DNA from 3 places in the Mesorhizobium kamtschaticum genome. Region 2 is predicted to be linked to each of the others. Evidence: predicted binding sites of a transcription regulator. Region 2 holds the regulator's gene; each other region holds the start of a gene.
The links. Region 2 encodes PhoB, which activates phosphate uptake and scavenging genes when phosphate is short. Its sites were predicted from a motif close to TGTCATNNANCTGTCAT; they were not measured.

Region 1: the regulator PhoB is predicted to act here: its motif matches at 2,339-2,355, upstream of ppk2 (polyphosphate kinase 2).
Region 3: the regulator PhoB is predicted to act here: its motif matches at 1,965-1,981, upstream of AC0V7N_RS18300 (acid phosphatase).

The regions. Positions count from the first base shown of each region.
Region 1 covers NZ_CM149691.1:5,343,398-5,347,551, forward strand. Annotated here, with positions in the region: gene AC0V7N_RS26695 (glyoxalase superfamily protein) at 1-428, shown strand, start outside; gene AC0V7N_RS26700 (dihydrofolate reductase family protein) at 617-1,264, shown strand; gene ppk2 (polyphosphate kinase 2) at 1,312-2,232, opposite strand; gene AC0V7N_RS26710 (aldo/keto reductase) at 2,514-3,557, shown strand; gene AC0V7N_RS26715 (glycosyl transferase family 90) at 3,625-4,154, opposite strand, start outside.
Region 2 covers NZ_CM149691.1:1,790,702-1,794,855, forward strand. Annotated here, with positions in the region: gene pstA (phosphate ABC transporter permease PstA) at 1-591, shown strand, start outside; gene pstB (phosphate ABC transporter ATP-binding protein PstB) at 588-1,391, shown strand; gene phoU (phosphate signaling complex protein PhoU) at 1,417-2,124, shown strand; gene phoB (phosphate regulon transcriptional regulator PhoB) at 2,144-2,833, shown strand; gene AC0V7N_RS08820 (DUF6881 domain-containing protein) at 2,849-3,193, opposite strand; gene AC0V7N_RS08825 (ROK family protein) at 3,209-4,154, opposite strand, start outside.
Region 3 covers NZ_CM149691.1:3,702,095-3,706,248, forward strand. Annotated here, with positions in the region: gene AC0V7N_RS18290 (EAL domain-containing protein) at 1-251, opposite strand, end outside; gene AC0V7N_RS18295 (cytochrome-c peroxidase) at 414-1,670, opposite strand; gene AC0V7N_RS18300 (acid phosphatase) at 2,042-3,574, shown strand; gene AC0V7N_RS18305 (Lrp/AsnC family transcriptional regulator) at 3,585-4,064, opposite strand.

The DNA.
Region 1 (4,154 bases), 3.6 Mb from region 2:
GACTGGCGACCTGGAACATCCTGTCGGCGAAAATCGATGCGTCGGCGGCCCGGCAGGAAACGATCATTTTCGAACGGACAGCGCCGATCATGCGCATCTTCGACGTCGCCAAGGCGCACGAATTCTATCTCGGCTACCTCGGCTTCGCCGCGGACTGGGAGCACCGCTACGGCGACAACTTCCCGCTTTATACGCAGGTCTCGCGCGGCAACCTTGTCCTGCATTTGTCCGAACATGCCGGCGACGCGACGCCGGGCGGCAACATGGTCGTCTACATGAAAGGCATCCGCGACTTTCACAAAGAGCTTGCGGCCAAGGACTACCGCTACATGAAGCCTGGTCTGGAACAGGAGGACGGAAGGCTGACGGTCGAGGTCATCGACCCGTTCAGCAACCACATCCGCTTCATGGAACTCACCGGCGAATAGCCTGATATCGCGGCTGTTTCGGCGGCCACCAGTGGCCACCCCAGCGCATCACTACGCAACATTCCGGACGTCACTTGGCGACGATGTCAGGACGTGTCTGCATCGTGGGGAACACCGCTTGTGATCTGCAATCGGTTTGCTACAAGAAACCGCTTGCAAAACATAATTGGTTATCGAGGAGTATCTCCATGCCCAAACTTCGCGTCAACGCTTTCACCCTATCGCTCGACGGCTATGGCGCTGGCCCTGATCAGGATCTGAAAAATCCGCTCGGCGTCGGCGGGGAATCCTTGCACAAGTGGTTTGTCGACACTCGCACCTTCCGTGAGATGGTGCTCAGACAAGATGGCGGCACCACCGACATCAACGAGGCGTTCGCGGCGCGCAGCTTCGAGAATGTCGGCGCCTGGATCCTTGGCCGCAACATGTTCGGGCCGATCCGCGGCGAATGGCCTGACGACAGCTGGAAAGGCTGGTGGGGCGACAACCCGCCCTACCATGTACCGGTTTTCGTGCTGACGCACCACGAGCGTGCGCCCATCACGATGGAAGGTGGCACGACCTTTTATTTCGTCACCGACGGCATCCATTCGGCGCTCGACCAGGCGAAGGCGGCGGCTGATGGCAAGGATGTGCGGGTTGGTGGCGGCGTCGCCACTATTCGGCAATATCTGCAGGAGAGGTTGATCGACGAGATGCATCTGGCAATCTCGCCGGTGCTGCTTGGCAGAGGCGAGAACCTTTTTGCCGGGATTGATATGCTGAAGCTGGGCTACCAGTGCACCGAGCAGGTGGCGACGGCGCTCGCCACGCATGTGGTCATCAAGCGGACGTAACGACAGCTCCCTCTCCCCGTCAGTAAACGGGGAGAAGGAAGAACCCCTCAATACTTCTCCGGCACGTAAAGCTCGCGCGGCAGCGTCTGGCGTTCGTATTCGGGATTGAAGACGCGTTCCGGCAGCGTGATCTCCTCGTGCGGCACCTCTTCATACGGCATCTGCTTGAGCAGATGATCGATGCAGTTCAGCCGCGCCCGCTTCTTGTCGTTGCCCTCGACGATGAACCAGGGCGCTTCGGGAATGTTGGTGCGGGCGAAGGTCTCTTCCTTGGCCTTGGTGTACTGCTCCCAGCGCACGCGCGACTGCAAATCCATGGGCGACAGCTTCCATTGCTTCATCGGGTCGTGGATGCGCATCAGGAAGCGCATCTGCTGTTCCTCATCGGTGATCGAGAACCAGTATTTGACCACGGTGATGCCCGAGCGCACCAGCATGCGCTCAAACTCCGGCACGTCGCGGAAAAATTCCTCGACCTGACCTCCATCGGCAAATCCCATCACCCGTTCGACGCCGGAGCGGTTGTACCAGGAGCGGTCGAACAGCACGATCTCGCCACCTGCCGGCAGATGCGGCACATAGCGCTGGAAATACCATTGCGACTTCTCGCGCTCGGTCGGCGCCGGCAGCGCCACGACGCGGCAGATGCGCGGATTGAGCCGCTGGGTGATCCGCTTGATGACGCCGCCCTTGCCGGCGGAGTCGCGGCCCTCGAAGATCACCACCAGCTTCTTCTTGTGATAGGCGACCCAGGACTGCAGCTTGATCAATTCCGACTGCAGGCTGATCAGGTCACGAAAATATTGCATGCGATCGATCGAAGGCGGATGCGCGTTCTTATAGATCTTGGCGATCTCCATCGACAGCGCCGGCTCCGACATTTCGAGCTCATAATCTTCGTCGAGCGTGTCGGCGAGTTCGGCTTCAAGCCAGTCCTTGGCGGGAGAATTCTGTCTCAGCTCGGTCATATCGGTCGCTCCGCTTGCAAGCCTGTCGGTTCATGTCCGGCACCCCAAACTGCTGGCCTGCGGCCTGGAATGGAAACACCTTAGCCGAATTCAATATAGGCCGGCAGTGACGGTTTTATTGCAGCCCGAGCGCCATTGCCGTCACTGCCAATCCCGCGAGGTACGATCGATCCGTCGTCCTGGCATGGCGACAAGCCGACCAAATTGTCCTACAAATGCCTGGTCGCATTCCGGGCTGCCCTTTGGCGGCGCCCCAATTCAACACAATCGCGAGGACTAACATGGAATACCGTACTCTCGGCCGTTCAGGCCTGAAGGTTTCGACACTGACCCTGGGCACCATGACCTTCGGTGGCACCGGGCCATTCGCCGCGGTCGGCAACAGCGATCTTACCGAAGCCAAGCGGATGATCGACATGTGCATCGACGCCGGCATCAATCTCATCGACACCGCCAATGTCTATTCGAACGGCCTGTCGGAGGAGATCATCGGCGAGGCGCTTGGCGGCAAGCGCAAGAACGATGTGCTGATCGCCTCCAAGGCGCGCATGCGGATCGGCAGCGGGCCGAACGACGAAGGCCTGTCGCGCCACCATCTGATCCGCGAATGTGAAAGGAGCCTGAAGCGGCTGAAGACCGATGTCATCGACATCTATTTCGTCCACCAATGGGACGGCCTTACCCCGGTCGAGGAAACGGTCGCCGCGCTCGACACTTTGGTCAGCCAGGGCAAGGTGCGCTATATCGGCTGCTCCAACTGGTCCGGCTGGCAGGTGATGAAGGCGCTCGCCACCAGCGACAGCCGTCACCAGCAGCGCTTCGTCACCCAGCAGATCCACTACACGCTGGAGGCTCGCGAGGCCGAATACGAGCTGCTGCCGATTTCGGTCGACCAGGGACTGGGCGTGCTGGTGTGGAGCCCGCTCGCCGGCGGCTTGCTGTCGGGCAAATACCGCCGCGACAGCCCGACCGCGCGGCAGCTCGCCGGCTGGTCCGAACCGCCGATCCGCGACGAGGACCGGCTGTGGCGGATCGTCGATGTGCTGGTCGAGATCGGCAAGGCCCGCGGCGTGTCGGCGGCGCAAGTGGCGCTTGCCTGGCTGCTCGGCCGCCCTGCCGTCTCCTCGCTGGTGATCGGCGCCCGCAACGATGTCCAGCTCAAGGACAATCTCGCGGCAGCAAGCCTGGAGCTCAGCCCTGAGGAACGCCAGCGCCTCGACGCGGTCAGCCGTCCGCCTTTGCTCTACCCGTACTGGCACCAGCAACTGACGGCAAAGGCTCGCTTCGGTGCTGCCGATCTCGTGATTGACCGAAGCGGCGTATAGGTACAGGTTTGACGAGAGGCCGGCGGGTCCAGGCTCGCCGGTCCCCACCTTTTGACGCGGGAATTGCTTATCCCATAATGTAGCGCCAGACCTCGGCATCCGGCTTGATCTGGCCGCTCAGCACGAAATATTTGTAGAGCACCAGAAGCGAGATCGCCTGTTCGGTCTGTTCGTCGTTGAATATCCGGCAATAGCCATTCGCGGCCGCGATGATGCGCTCTGCCTTCGCCGGGTGCCTTTCGAAATAAGCCACCTTTTCGCCGAGATCAGCGAAATCCGGATCGAGCGGCACATAGTGCACATTGGCTTCGAGCTGCCGCTCCGCGAACCATGTCTCGTAGGTCGGCGGCGGCATCAGGCAGAGCGACTTCGAGTTCAAGATCCATTTCAGGTTGGTCGCCACGTCATTGCCCTCGAGCGAGACGATGTAGCGATAGCGCTGGTGCTGGCTGATGCTGAGAAAGGGCTTGGCGTATTCGGCCGGCGCGTTGGGCTTGTGCGAGCCGGCATCGCAGAATGGCAGGTCGCGCGCCGCTTGCAGAAACCGTGTCCTGATCGGATTGTTGAGATCGCCGCGCCAGACCACGGTCGGCAACT
Region 2 (4,154 bases):
GGTGTGCTGGCCGGCACCTACATGGCTGAATACGGCCGTTTCTCGAAACTCACCACCGTGGTGCGCTTCATCAACGACATCCTTCTGTCGGCGCCGTCGATCATTATCGGCCTGTTCGTCTATGAGCTGATGGTGCGGCCTATGGGGCACTTCTCGGCGATCGCCGGCGCCGTCGCGCTTGCCATCCTGGTCATCCCGGTCGTCGTGCGCACCACTGAAGATATGCTCAACCTGGTGCCCAACGCCTTGCGCGAAGCCGGCACCGCGATCGGTGCGCCGCGCTGGGTGGTCATCAAGTCGGTTGCCTACCGCGCCGCAATGTCGGGCATCGTCACCGGCATATTGCTGGCCATCGCCCGCATCTCCGGCGAGACGGCACCCCTTCTTTTCACGGCGCTGAACAACCAGTTCTGGTCGAGCAATCTCAACGCGCCGATGGCCAGCCTGCCAGTCACCATCTTCCAGTTCGCTCTCAGCCCTTACGAGGAATGGCAGCAGCTGGCCTGGACTGGCGCACTCATCATCACATTGACGGTTCTCGCGCTCAGCATCGTTGCGCGCAGCCTGACCGGACGCAGAGAGGACAAATGAGCCAGATGTTGTCTCCAGACATGACGATCGCCGCCGAGGCAGCCGCCAAGGTAAAGATCGAGGTCAAGAACCTCAACTTCTACTACGGCCAGTCGAAGGCGCTGAAGGATATCACGCTATCGCTGCCCGAGCGCAGTGTCACCGCCTTCATCGGACCGTCGGGTTGCGGAAAGTCGACGCTGCTGCGCGTCTTCAACCGCATCTATGAACTCTATCCCAAGCAGACCGCCGAGGGCCAGGTGCTGCTCGACGGTCAGAACGTTCTCGACCGTTCGCAAGACCTCAACCTGCTGCGCACCAAGATCGGAATGGTGTTCCAGAAGCCGACGCCGTTCCCGATGTCGATCTATGAGAACATCGCCTTCGGCGTCAGGCTCTATGAGAAGATCAGCAAGGCCGAGATGGACGGCCGCGTTGAGCAGGCGCTGAAGCGCGCAGCCCTGTGGAACGAGGTCAAGGACAAGCTCAATGCCAGCGGCCTCAGCCTGTCAGGCGGGCAGCAGCAGCGGCTGTGCATCGCCCGTACCGTGGCCGTGAAGCCGGAAGTCATCCTGCTCGACGAGCCGGCCTCGGCGCTCGACCCGCTGTCGACCGCCAAGATCGAGGAGCTGATCGACGAGCTGCAGGCCGACTACACGATCGTCATCGTCACCCACAACATGCAGCAGGCGGCGCGCGTCTCGAAGCAGACTGCTTTCATGTATCTGGGCGAACTGGTCGAGTTCGACAAAACCGAGAAGATCTTCACGTCGCCTCGCGAGAAGCGCACGCAAGACTACATCACCGGCCGCTTCGGCTGATCTCACGCATACGAGGACCAGGATCATGGCCGAACACACAGTCGCAGCCTTCGACGAGGATCTCGGACAGATCAGCAGGCTGATCAGCGACATGGGCGATCTAGCCGGCTCGATGGTCGGTGGCGCCACCAAGGCGCTGCTGAATTCCGACAATGCGCTGGCACAGCGCGTGGTCTCCGACGATGCCATCATGGACGCGCGCCAGCGCGAACTCGACGACCGCGCCATCACGCTGATCGCCAAGCGCCAGCCAATGGCCGACGATCTGCGTCATGTCGTCGGCTCGATCCGCATGGCTGGCGATCTCGAGCGCATTGGCGACCTTGCCAAGAACATCGCCAAGCGCGTCGGCACCGTCGGTCTCAGCGCCACGCCGCGCGACCTGTCGCATTCCATCGACGCTATGGCACAGCTGGTGCTGATCCAGGTGCAGGGCGTGATCGAAGAGTATGCGGCGCGCGATGCCGCGGCACTGGCGAAGCTGCGCGCCGACGACGAACGCATCGACGTCAAATACACCTCCGTCTTCCGCGAACTGCTGACCTACATGATGGAGGATCCGCGCAACATCACGGCTTGCACGCATCTGCTGTTCTGCGCCAAGAATCTCGAACGCATCGGCGACCACGTGACCAACATTGCCGAAAACGCCTACTATGTCCTGACCGGCACGCAGTTGCCCGCTAATCGTCCCAAGCAGGACGAGACGGCGATGTCGGCGCCCGCGGCCTGACGCAAGAGGTGACCAATCGATGATCGCGCCACGCATTATGGTGGTGGAGGATGAGGAGCCGCTGGGGGTGCTGCTCCGTTACAATCTTGAATCCGAAGGCTACCAGGTGGAGGTGGTGCCGCGCGGCGACGAGGCTGAAATCCGCCTGCAGGAGAACGTGCCCGACCTTCTGGTGCTCGACTGGATGGTGCCGGCGGTGTCCGGCATCGAACTCTGTCGGCGCCTGCGGATGCGGCCCGAGACCGAGCGGCTGCCGATCATCATGCTGACCGCGCGGGGTGAAGAAAGCGACCGCGTACGTGGGCTCTCCACCGGCGCCGACGACTATCTGGTCAAGCCGTTCTCGACGCCGGAATTCATGGCTCGCGTCAAGGCGCTGCTGCGCCGCGCCAAGCCGGAAGTTCTGTCCAGTGTGCTCAAGGTCGGCGACATCGTGCTCGACCGTGAATCGCACCGGGTCTATCGCAAGAAGAGCGAGATCCGGCTCGGGCCGACCGAATTCCGTCTGCTCGAATTCATGATGCGCCATCCCGGCCGCGTGTTCTCGCGCAGCCAGCTGCTCGACAATGTCTGGGGCGAGACGATCTACATCGACGAGCGCACGGTGGACGTGCATGTCGGCCGGCTGCGCAAGGCGGTCAACAATGGCCGCATGCCGGACGTCATCCGCACCATCCGCGGTGCGGGCTACGCTATTCGGGAAGATTAGACGGCGGTCTGGGGTTCACTCGGTGCCTTCCAGGCGAGACAGCGCAGCCCAAAGCGCGTCGAATTCAGCTTTGGTGATCTCGCGGACTTGCCAGTCACCTTGCTCGACCTCTTCTACTGTCGGCAGTTCCCCTTCGGGCAGGTGATCGCCGTTGAGGCCTCCGGGATATGCGAGGAGCACGCGACCATCGGCGTATACGTGGATTGCCCGACAACCAAGGTTCTCAGCATCGCATTCGAAATAGTACACGACTGGCAGATCCGGGTCTCCGGACGAGACATTCATGAGCCAGTGAACGGGAGGGCCGAAGTCCGGCAGGTAATATGTCACGCCAAGTCGGTTCTTGTAGCTCTTCATCATGGACATCGGTCGTGCTCAGGCCACGCTCTTTCCGGCGCCAGCTCGTGCCTGCACGCCCGGTGCGAAAATCTCCTGGTCGACGAAGGTCAGCGCACGCATGGCGCAGCCCTCGCGGATCAGCGGCAGTTCGTTCGGTTCGGTGTCGAAGGAAATCGATTTCGAGTGCTGGCCGCCGGCGGTCTGGGCGATGGCCTCGCGCAATGCCGGCTCGATCAGGTCGAAGGCGGCGGCACTGACGCCGACCATGGCGACGGGTGCGGGATCGATCAGCGCGAACAGGCTGCCGAGGCCATAGCCCAGTGCCTCGCCGGCCTTGCGGTAGGCTTCGCGCTCAGGTCCGTCTCTTTCCCTTGCGGTGGCGGCGAGTGCCCGCATCTGCGTGTCGCTGACGTCGGCGACCGGCTCGGTGTCCTCACTGAGCTGCCTGGCGTTGCGCCAGATGGCATAGTTGCCGGCATAGGCCTCGACGCAGCCGCGGCGCCCGCAGCGGCAGAGCGCGCCGCCTGGCCGGTGGATCATGTGGCCGAACTCGCCGCCCGAGGAATGAGTGCCGGTGAACAGCTCGCCCTTCAGCACCAGGCCCATGCCGATGCCGTGCGACAGAAGGATGGCGATGAAGTCGTCGCGGTAGCGCTCGGGATCGCGCCAGCGCAGCGCCACCGCCATCATGTTGCAGTCGTTCTCCATGGTGGCGGGGATGCGGAACTCGGCTTCGAGTATGTCGGCGAAGGCGATGTCGGTCTGCGGCGTGATCGGCGACCAGAGCATCGCCCGGGCCTCGGTGTCGGTGATGCCCTGGATCGCCAGCGCGATGCGAGCGACGCTGCGCACGTCGATATCGGGATCGTCGAGGCGCCGCCGTACGATGGCGACGCATTCGCCGATCAGCGCTTCGCGCGACATGGTCAGCGTGTCCAGCCGGCGCTGTTCCTCTGATACCACCTGGCCGGCATAGTCGATG
Region 3 (4,154 bases), 1.9 Mb from region 2:
AGATTGGTGCCGTGCCGGTCGAGGTTTCGGACGCTGGGCAGATAGGTCAAGGTCCGCACATTTTCATAGACGGCCCGCAAGGCGTCTTCGACGGTCTTGGCCGTCGCTCTGGAAGCTGCCTGGGAATTCTCGAGATAGCGCTCCTTGGCCAGCGCGAAGTTTCGCTGGGCATCGATATGCAACGCCGCCAGCGTCGCCGCGCCGGTCAACAGGATCACAACAAATCCGGCCGCTCGCCTGAATGCGTTCATCAGAGTCCCACCATCGAGTGACGAGGGTTATCGTAGAGCGGTTTAGGAAGCGCTAATGGGATATGTCTTTCTTTACCGGTCCCAAGCGTTGCGGCGCATCAAATCCGGCAAATCCAGAACCCTTTCTTTCGCCAGCGGGCAGGCCAAAATGGGCAGGGCGGTTCAGTTCGCTGGCACCGCCTGCTGATCGGCGTCGGTGAGCGTGCCGAGAAACGCGACGATATCGTCGATCTCGGCGTCGTTCAGCGCCGGCTTGTCGCCGGGCTTTTTGCCGTTGAAGGGCGGATCCTGATTTAAGTTCGGCCAGTAAGCCTTTGGCAGATCGTCATATTTATTGACCGTGCCGTCGGCATTTCTGGGGTACCAATGGCCGGGGTCGGTGTCGCGGCTAACGTAGAAGGCGACGGCGTCGCGCAGCGTGTGGAAGGTGCCGTTGTGGAAGAAGCTTTTGCGCAGCGCGACGTTGCGCAGGGTCGGCGTCTTGAACAGGCCGCAATATTCGCTGCGGCCGTGGAAGTCGGTGCGCAGCGGGCCGCACAGGCCGAGATCGATATAGCTGGGATCGGCATTGGCCGGGATCGCCGCATTGCGCGGCACGGCGATGGCGATCAGGCCGAAATCGGTGAATTGCGGCGGCTCGCCGTCATTGGCCGGTTCGCTGAGATGGCAGCTGGCGCAATTGCCCTTGGTCCCGTCCTCGAACAGCGCGCGGCCGCGCATTTCCTGTGCCGTGAGCTCGGCCTTGCCGGCGAGGAAAGCGTCGTAGCGGCTGGAATAGGGATAGAAATCGGCGGCACTCTGCTCGAAGGTGCCGAGCGCCTCGGCGGCGGCGTCGAAGGCGTCACCCGGATGATCGAACACCTCGTCGCCGAAGGTTGCTTTGAACTCTTCGGCATAGGCTGACTTGCGCAAGGCGGCGGCGACGGCGGCCTCATCCTTGTTGGCCATCTCGAAGGGCGAGAGCAGGGGGATCTTCGCTTGGTCCTTGCCATGGTCGGCGCGGCCGTCCCAGGTCAGGCCGCCGGTCGGGCCATTGTCGACGCTCTCATCGCCCTCGTCTTCGGAATCGTAGAAATGCTCGGTGAAGGCGGGCGCGGCCTGCAGGTAGCGCAGCGAGGGCACGGCGCGCACGCCCGGCTGGTCGAGGTTTGACCCGCCCATCTCGACCGGCGAGGCCGAGGCCGGGCCGAAGGCGTGGTGCGGGTCATGGCAGGACGAACAGGCCTGCTTGCCCGACGCCGACAGCGCCGGGTCGAAGAACATCTTTTTGCCAAGCGCGGTCAGTGCCTGCGCCCTGGCGAAGGCGTCGGCGCGCGATAGCGGGCCGGGGTGGACGCTGCCCGCTGGCAGGCCGTCGGCTGGCCATAAGATCGTGATGCCGGCAAAAGTTGCGAAGGCAGCGGATTTCCATCGTGTCATGGGCAGTCCAGTCCGTTTGCCCTTGGCTAGAAGTGTATTGCTACGGATTGATGACCGCTGGTGAGGTTCAACTTCGTCTGCGCTGCGTTCCCTCGCGCCCCCCTCTGTCCTGCCGGACATCTCCCCCACACGGGGGGAGATTGGATGTCGTCTCGGCTTTCGCCAATCACCAAAGTTTGAAAAGGCGCGGTCGCGAAAGCTGCCAATCTCCCCCCTCGTGGGGGAGATGTCCGGCAGGACAGAGGGGGCGCTGTCGGGCTGGCGTTTCCTGCTATCCACATGCACACGCCGAGATGTCACAAAGCTGACAAGCACCAGCCCTAGCGTCGAAAAATTCCTCCAGCCATCCCCTAGCCACGAGGCATCTTCCCATGACCAGGTCTTTTCTCTCGCTTTGCCTCGCCTCGACGGCGCTGGCATCGTTCGCCACTGCTGCCCACGCCGCCCCTCCCGGTTACGACAAGATCGACACCGTCGTCGTCATCTATGCCGAGAACCGCAGCTTCGATAATCTCTATGGTGGTTTCCCCGGCGCCAATGGGCTGGCCAATGTCTCGGCCGACCAGGTGCGTCAGCTTGACCGTGACGGCAAGCCGCTCACCGAACTGCCGCCGGCCTGGGGTGGGCTGACCGGCAAGGGGGTGACGCCTGTTGTGACCGAGGCGCAGTCGGCGCATCTCAGCAATGCCAGCTTCGCCATCGACGACGCTGCCGGCTTCAACGAGAAGACCTCCGTCATCACGCGCGACCTCTGGCACCGCTTCTACCAGGAGCAGATGCAGATCGACGCTGGCCGGAACGACAAGTTCGTCGCCTGGGCCGATGCCGGCGGGCTGGTGATGGGCCATTATGACGGCTCCGGCCTGCCGATGTGGGCGGTGGCGAAGAAATACGTGCTGGCCGACAATTTCTTCCAGGGCGCCTTTGGCGGCTCGTTCCTCAACCATTTCCAGCTCGCCTGCGCCTGCGTGCCGGTCTATCCGCATGCCGACACCAGCCCGGTGAAAGGGCAGATCGCCGTCGTCGAGGCGGATGGCAAGACGCTGAAGGTGGCCGACAATTCGCCGGCCTCGGCGCTCGGCGGTGTGCCGAAATTCGTCAATGACGGCGCCATCACGCCCGACTTCTACGCCGTCAACACCATGCAGCCGCCTTATCAGCCGAGCGCCAACAAGCCGGTCGAAGGCGGTGACAAGGCCTTGGCCGATCCGGCGCAGCCGACTACACTGCCGCCGCAGCACGACATCACCATCGGCGATCTCCTGTCACTCAAAGGCATCGACTGGGCCTGGTATTCCGGCGCCTGGCAAGCGACGCTCGATGGCAAGAACGCGACGCCGGTGCCGAACTTCCAGTTCCACCACCAGCCGTTCAACTATTTCGCCGCCTATGCGCCCGGCACCGCCGCGCGGACCGCGCATCTCAGGGATGGCGGCCTGGACGGCGCCGAATTCATCAAGGCGATCGATGACGGCAAGCTGCCGGCCGTCAGCTTCTACAAGCCGCAAGGCAATCTCAACGAGCACGGCGGCTATACCGATGTGGCGAGCGGCGACCAGCATCTGGCCGACCTCGTCGCGCATCTGGAGAAGAGCCCGCAATGGGGCCACATGCTGGTGGTCGTCACCTATGACGAGAATGGCGGCTTCTGGGATCATGTCGCGCCGCCCAAGGCCGACCGCTGGGGACCCGGCAACCGCATCCCGGCCTTCATCATCTCGCCCTATGCGAAGATGGGTACGGTCGACCACACGCAGTACGACACGACGTCGATCCTGCGCTTCATCACCGCGCGCTTTGATCTGCCGGTGCTGACCGGCATCGTCGCCCGCGACAAGGCGCTGCGCAACAACGACCAGCCGCCGATGGGGGATCTGAGTGCGGCGCTTGACCTCAGCCGGTAGGCTTGGGCCGCTAACCGCCTGATCGCCGGATCAGCGGGCGGCCGATCGGCTTCGGCGTCTCGCTGCGCAGCACCAGCGCCGTGGTGACCGCACCATGGCGCGCCACGGCGTCGACGATGGTTTCAAGGTGGGCGGGCGAGGGCACGACCACCTTCAGGATGAAGCAATCCTCGCCGGTCAGCCGATGCACCTCGGTAATCTCAGGCATTTCGGCGAACTGCTTCAGGCACGGGCGGATGTGCTCATGCGTGGTGCGCACGCGGATGATGGCCATCATGCCGAGACCCAGCGCCGTCGGATCGATCACCGCGGTGTAGCCGGCAATGACGCCGCGCTCCTCCAGCCGCTTGACCCGCTCGGAGGTTGCCGGTTGCGACAGGCCGACCCTTCGGCCAAGTTCCGACATGCCGATGCGGCCGTTCTCCTGCATGGCCTCGACAATGGCGATGTCGGTCGGATCGAGCGGCGCGCGCTTATCGTGGTTCTTCATGGGCACCTTGAATTCATCGGCAATAAAGGGATTTTTCCGATGGTTTTCCCATTCTCGATGTCAGCGCAAGACGCCACCATGCGCCCTCAA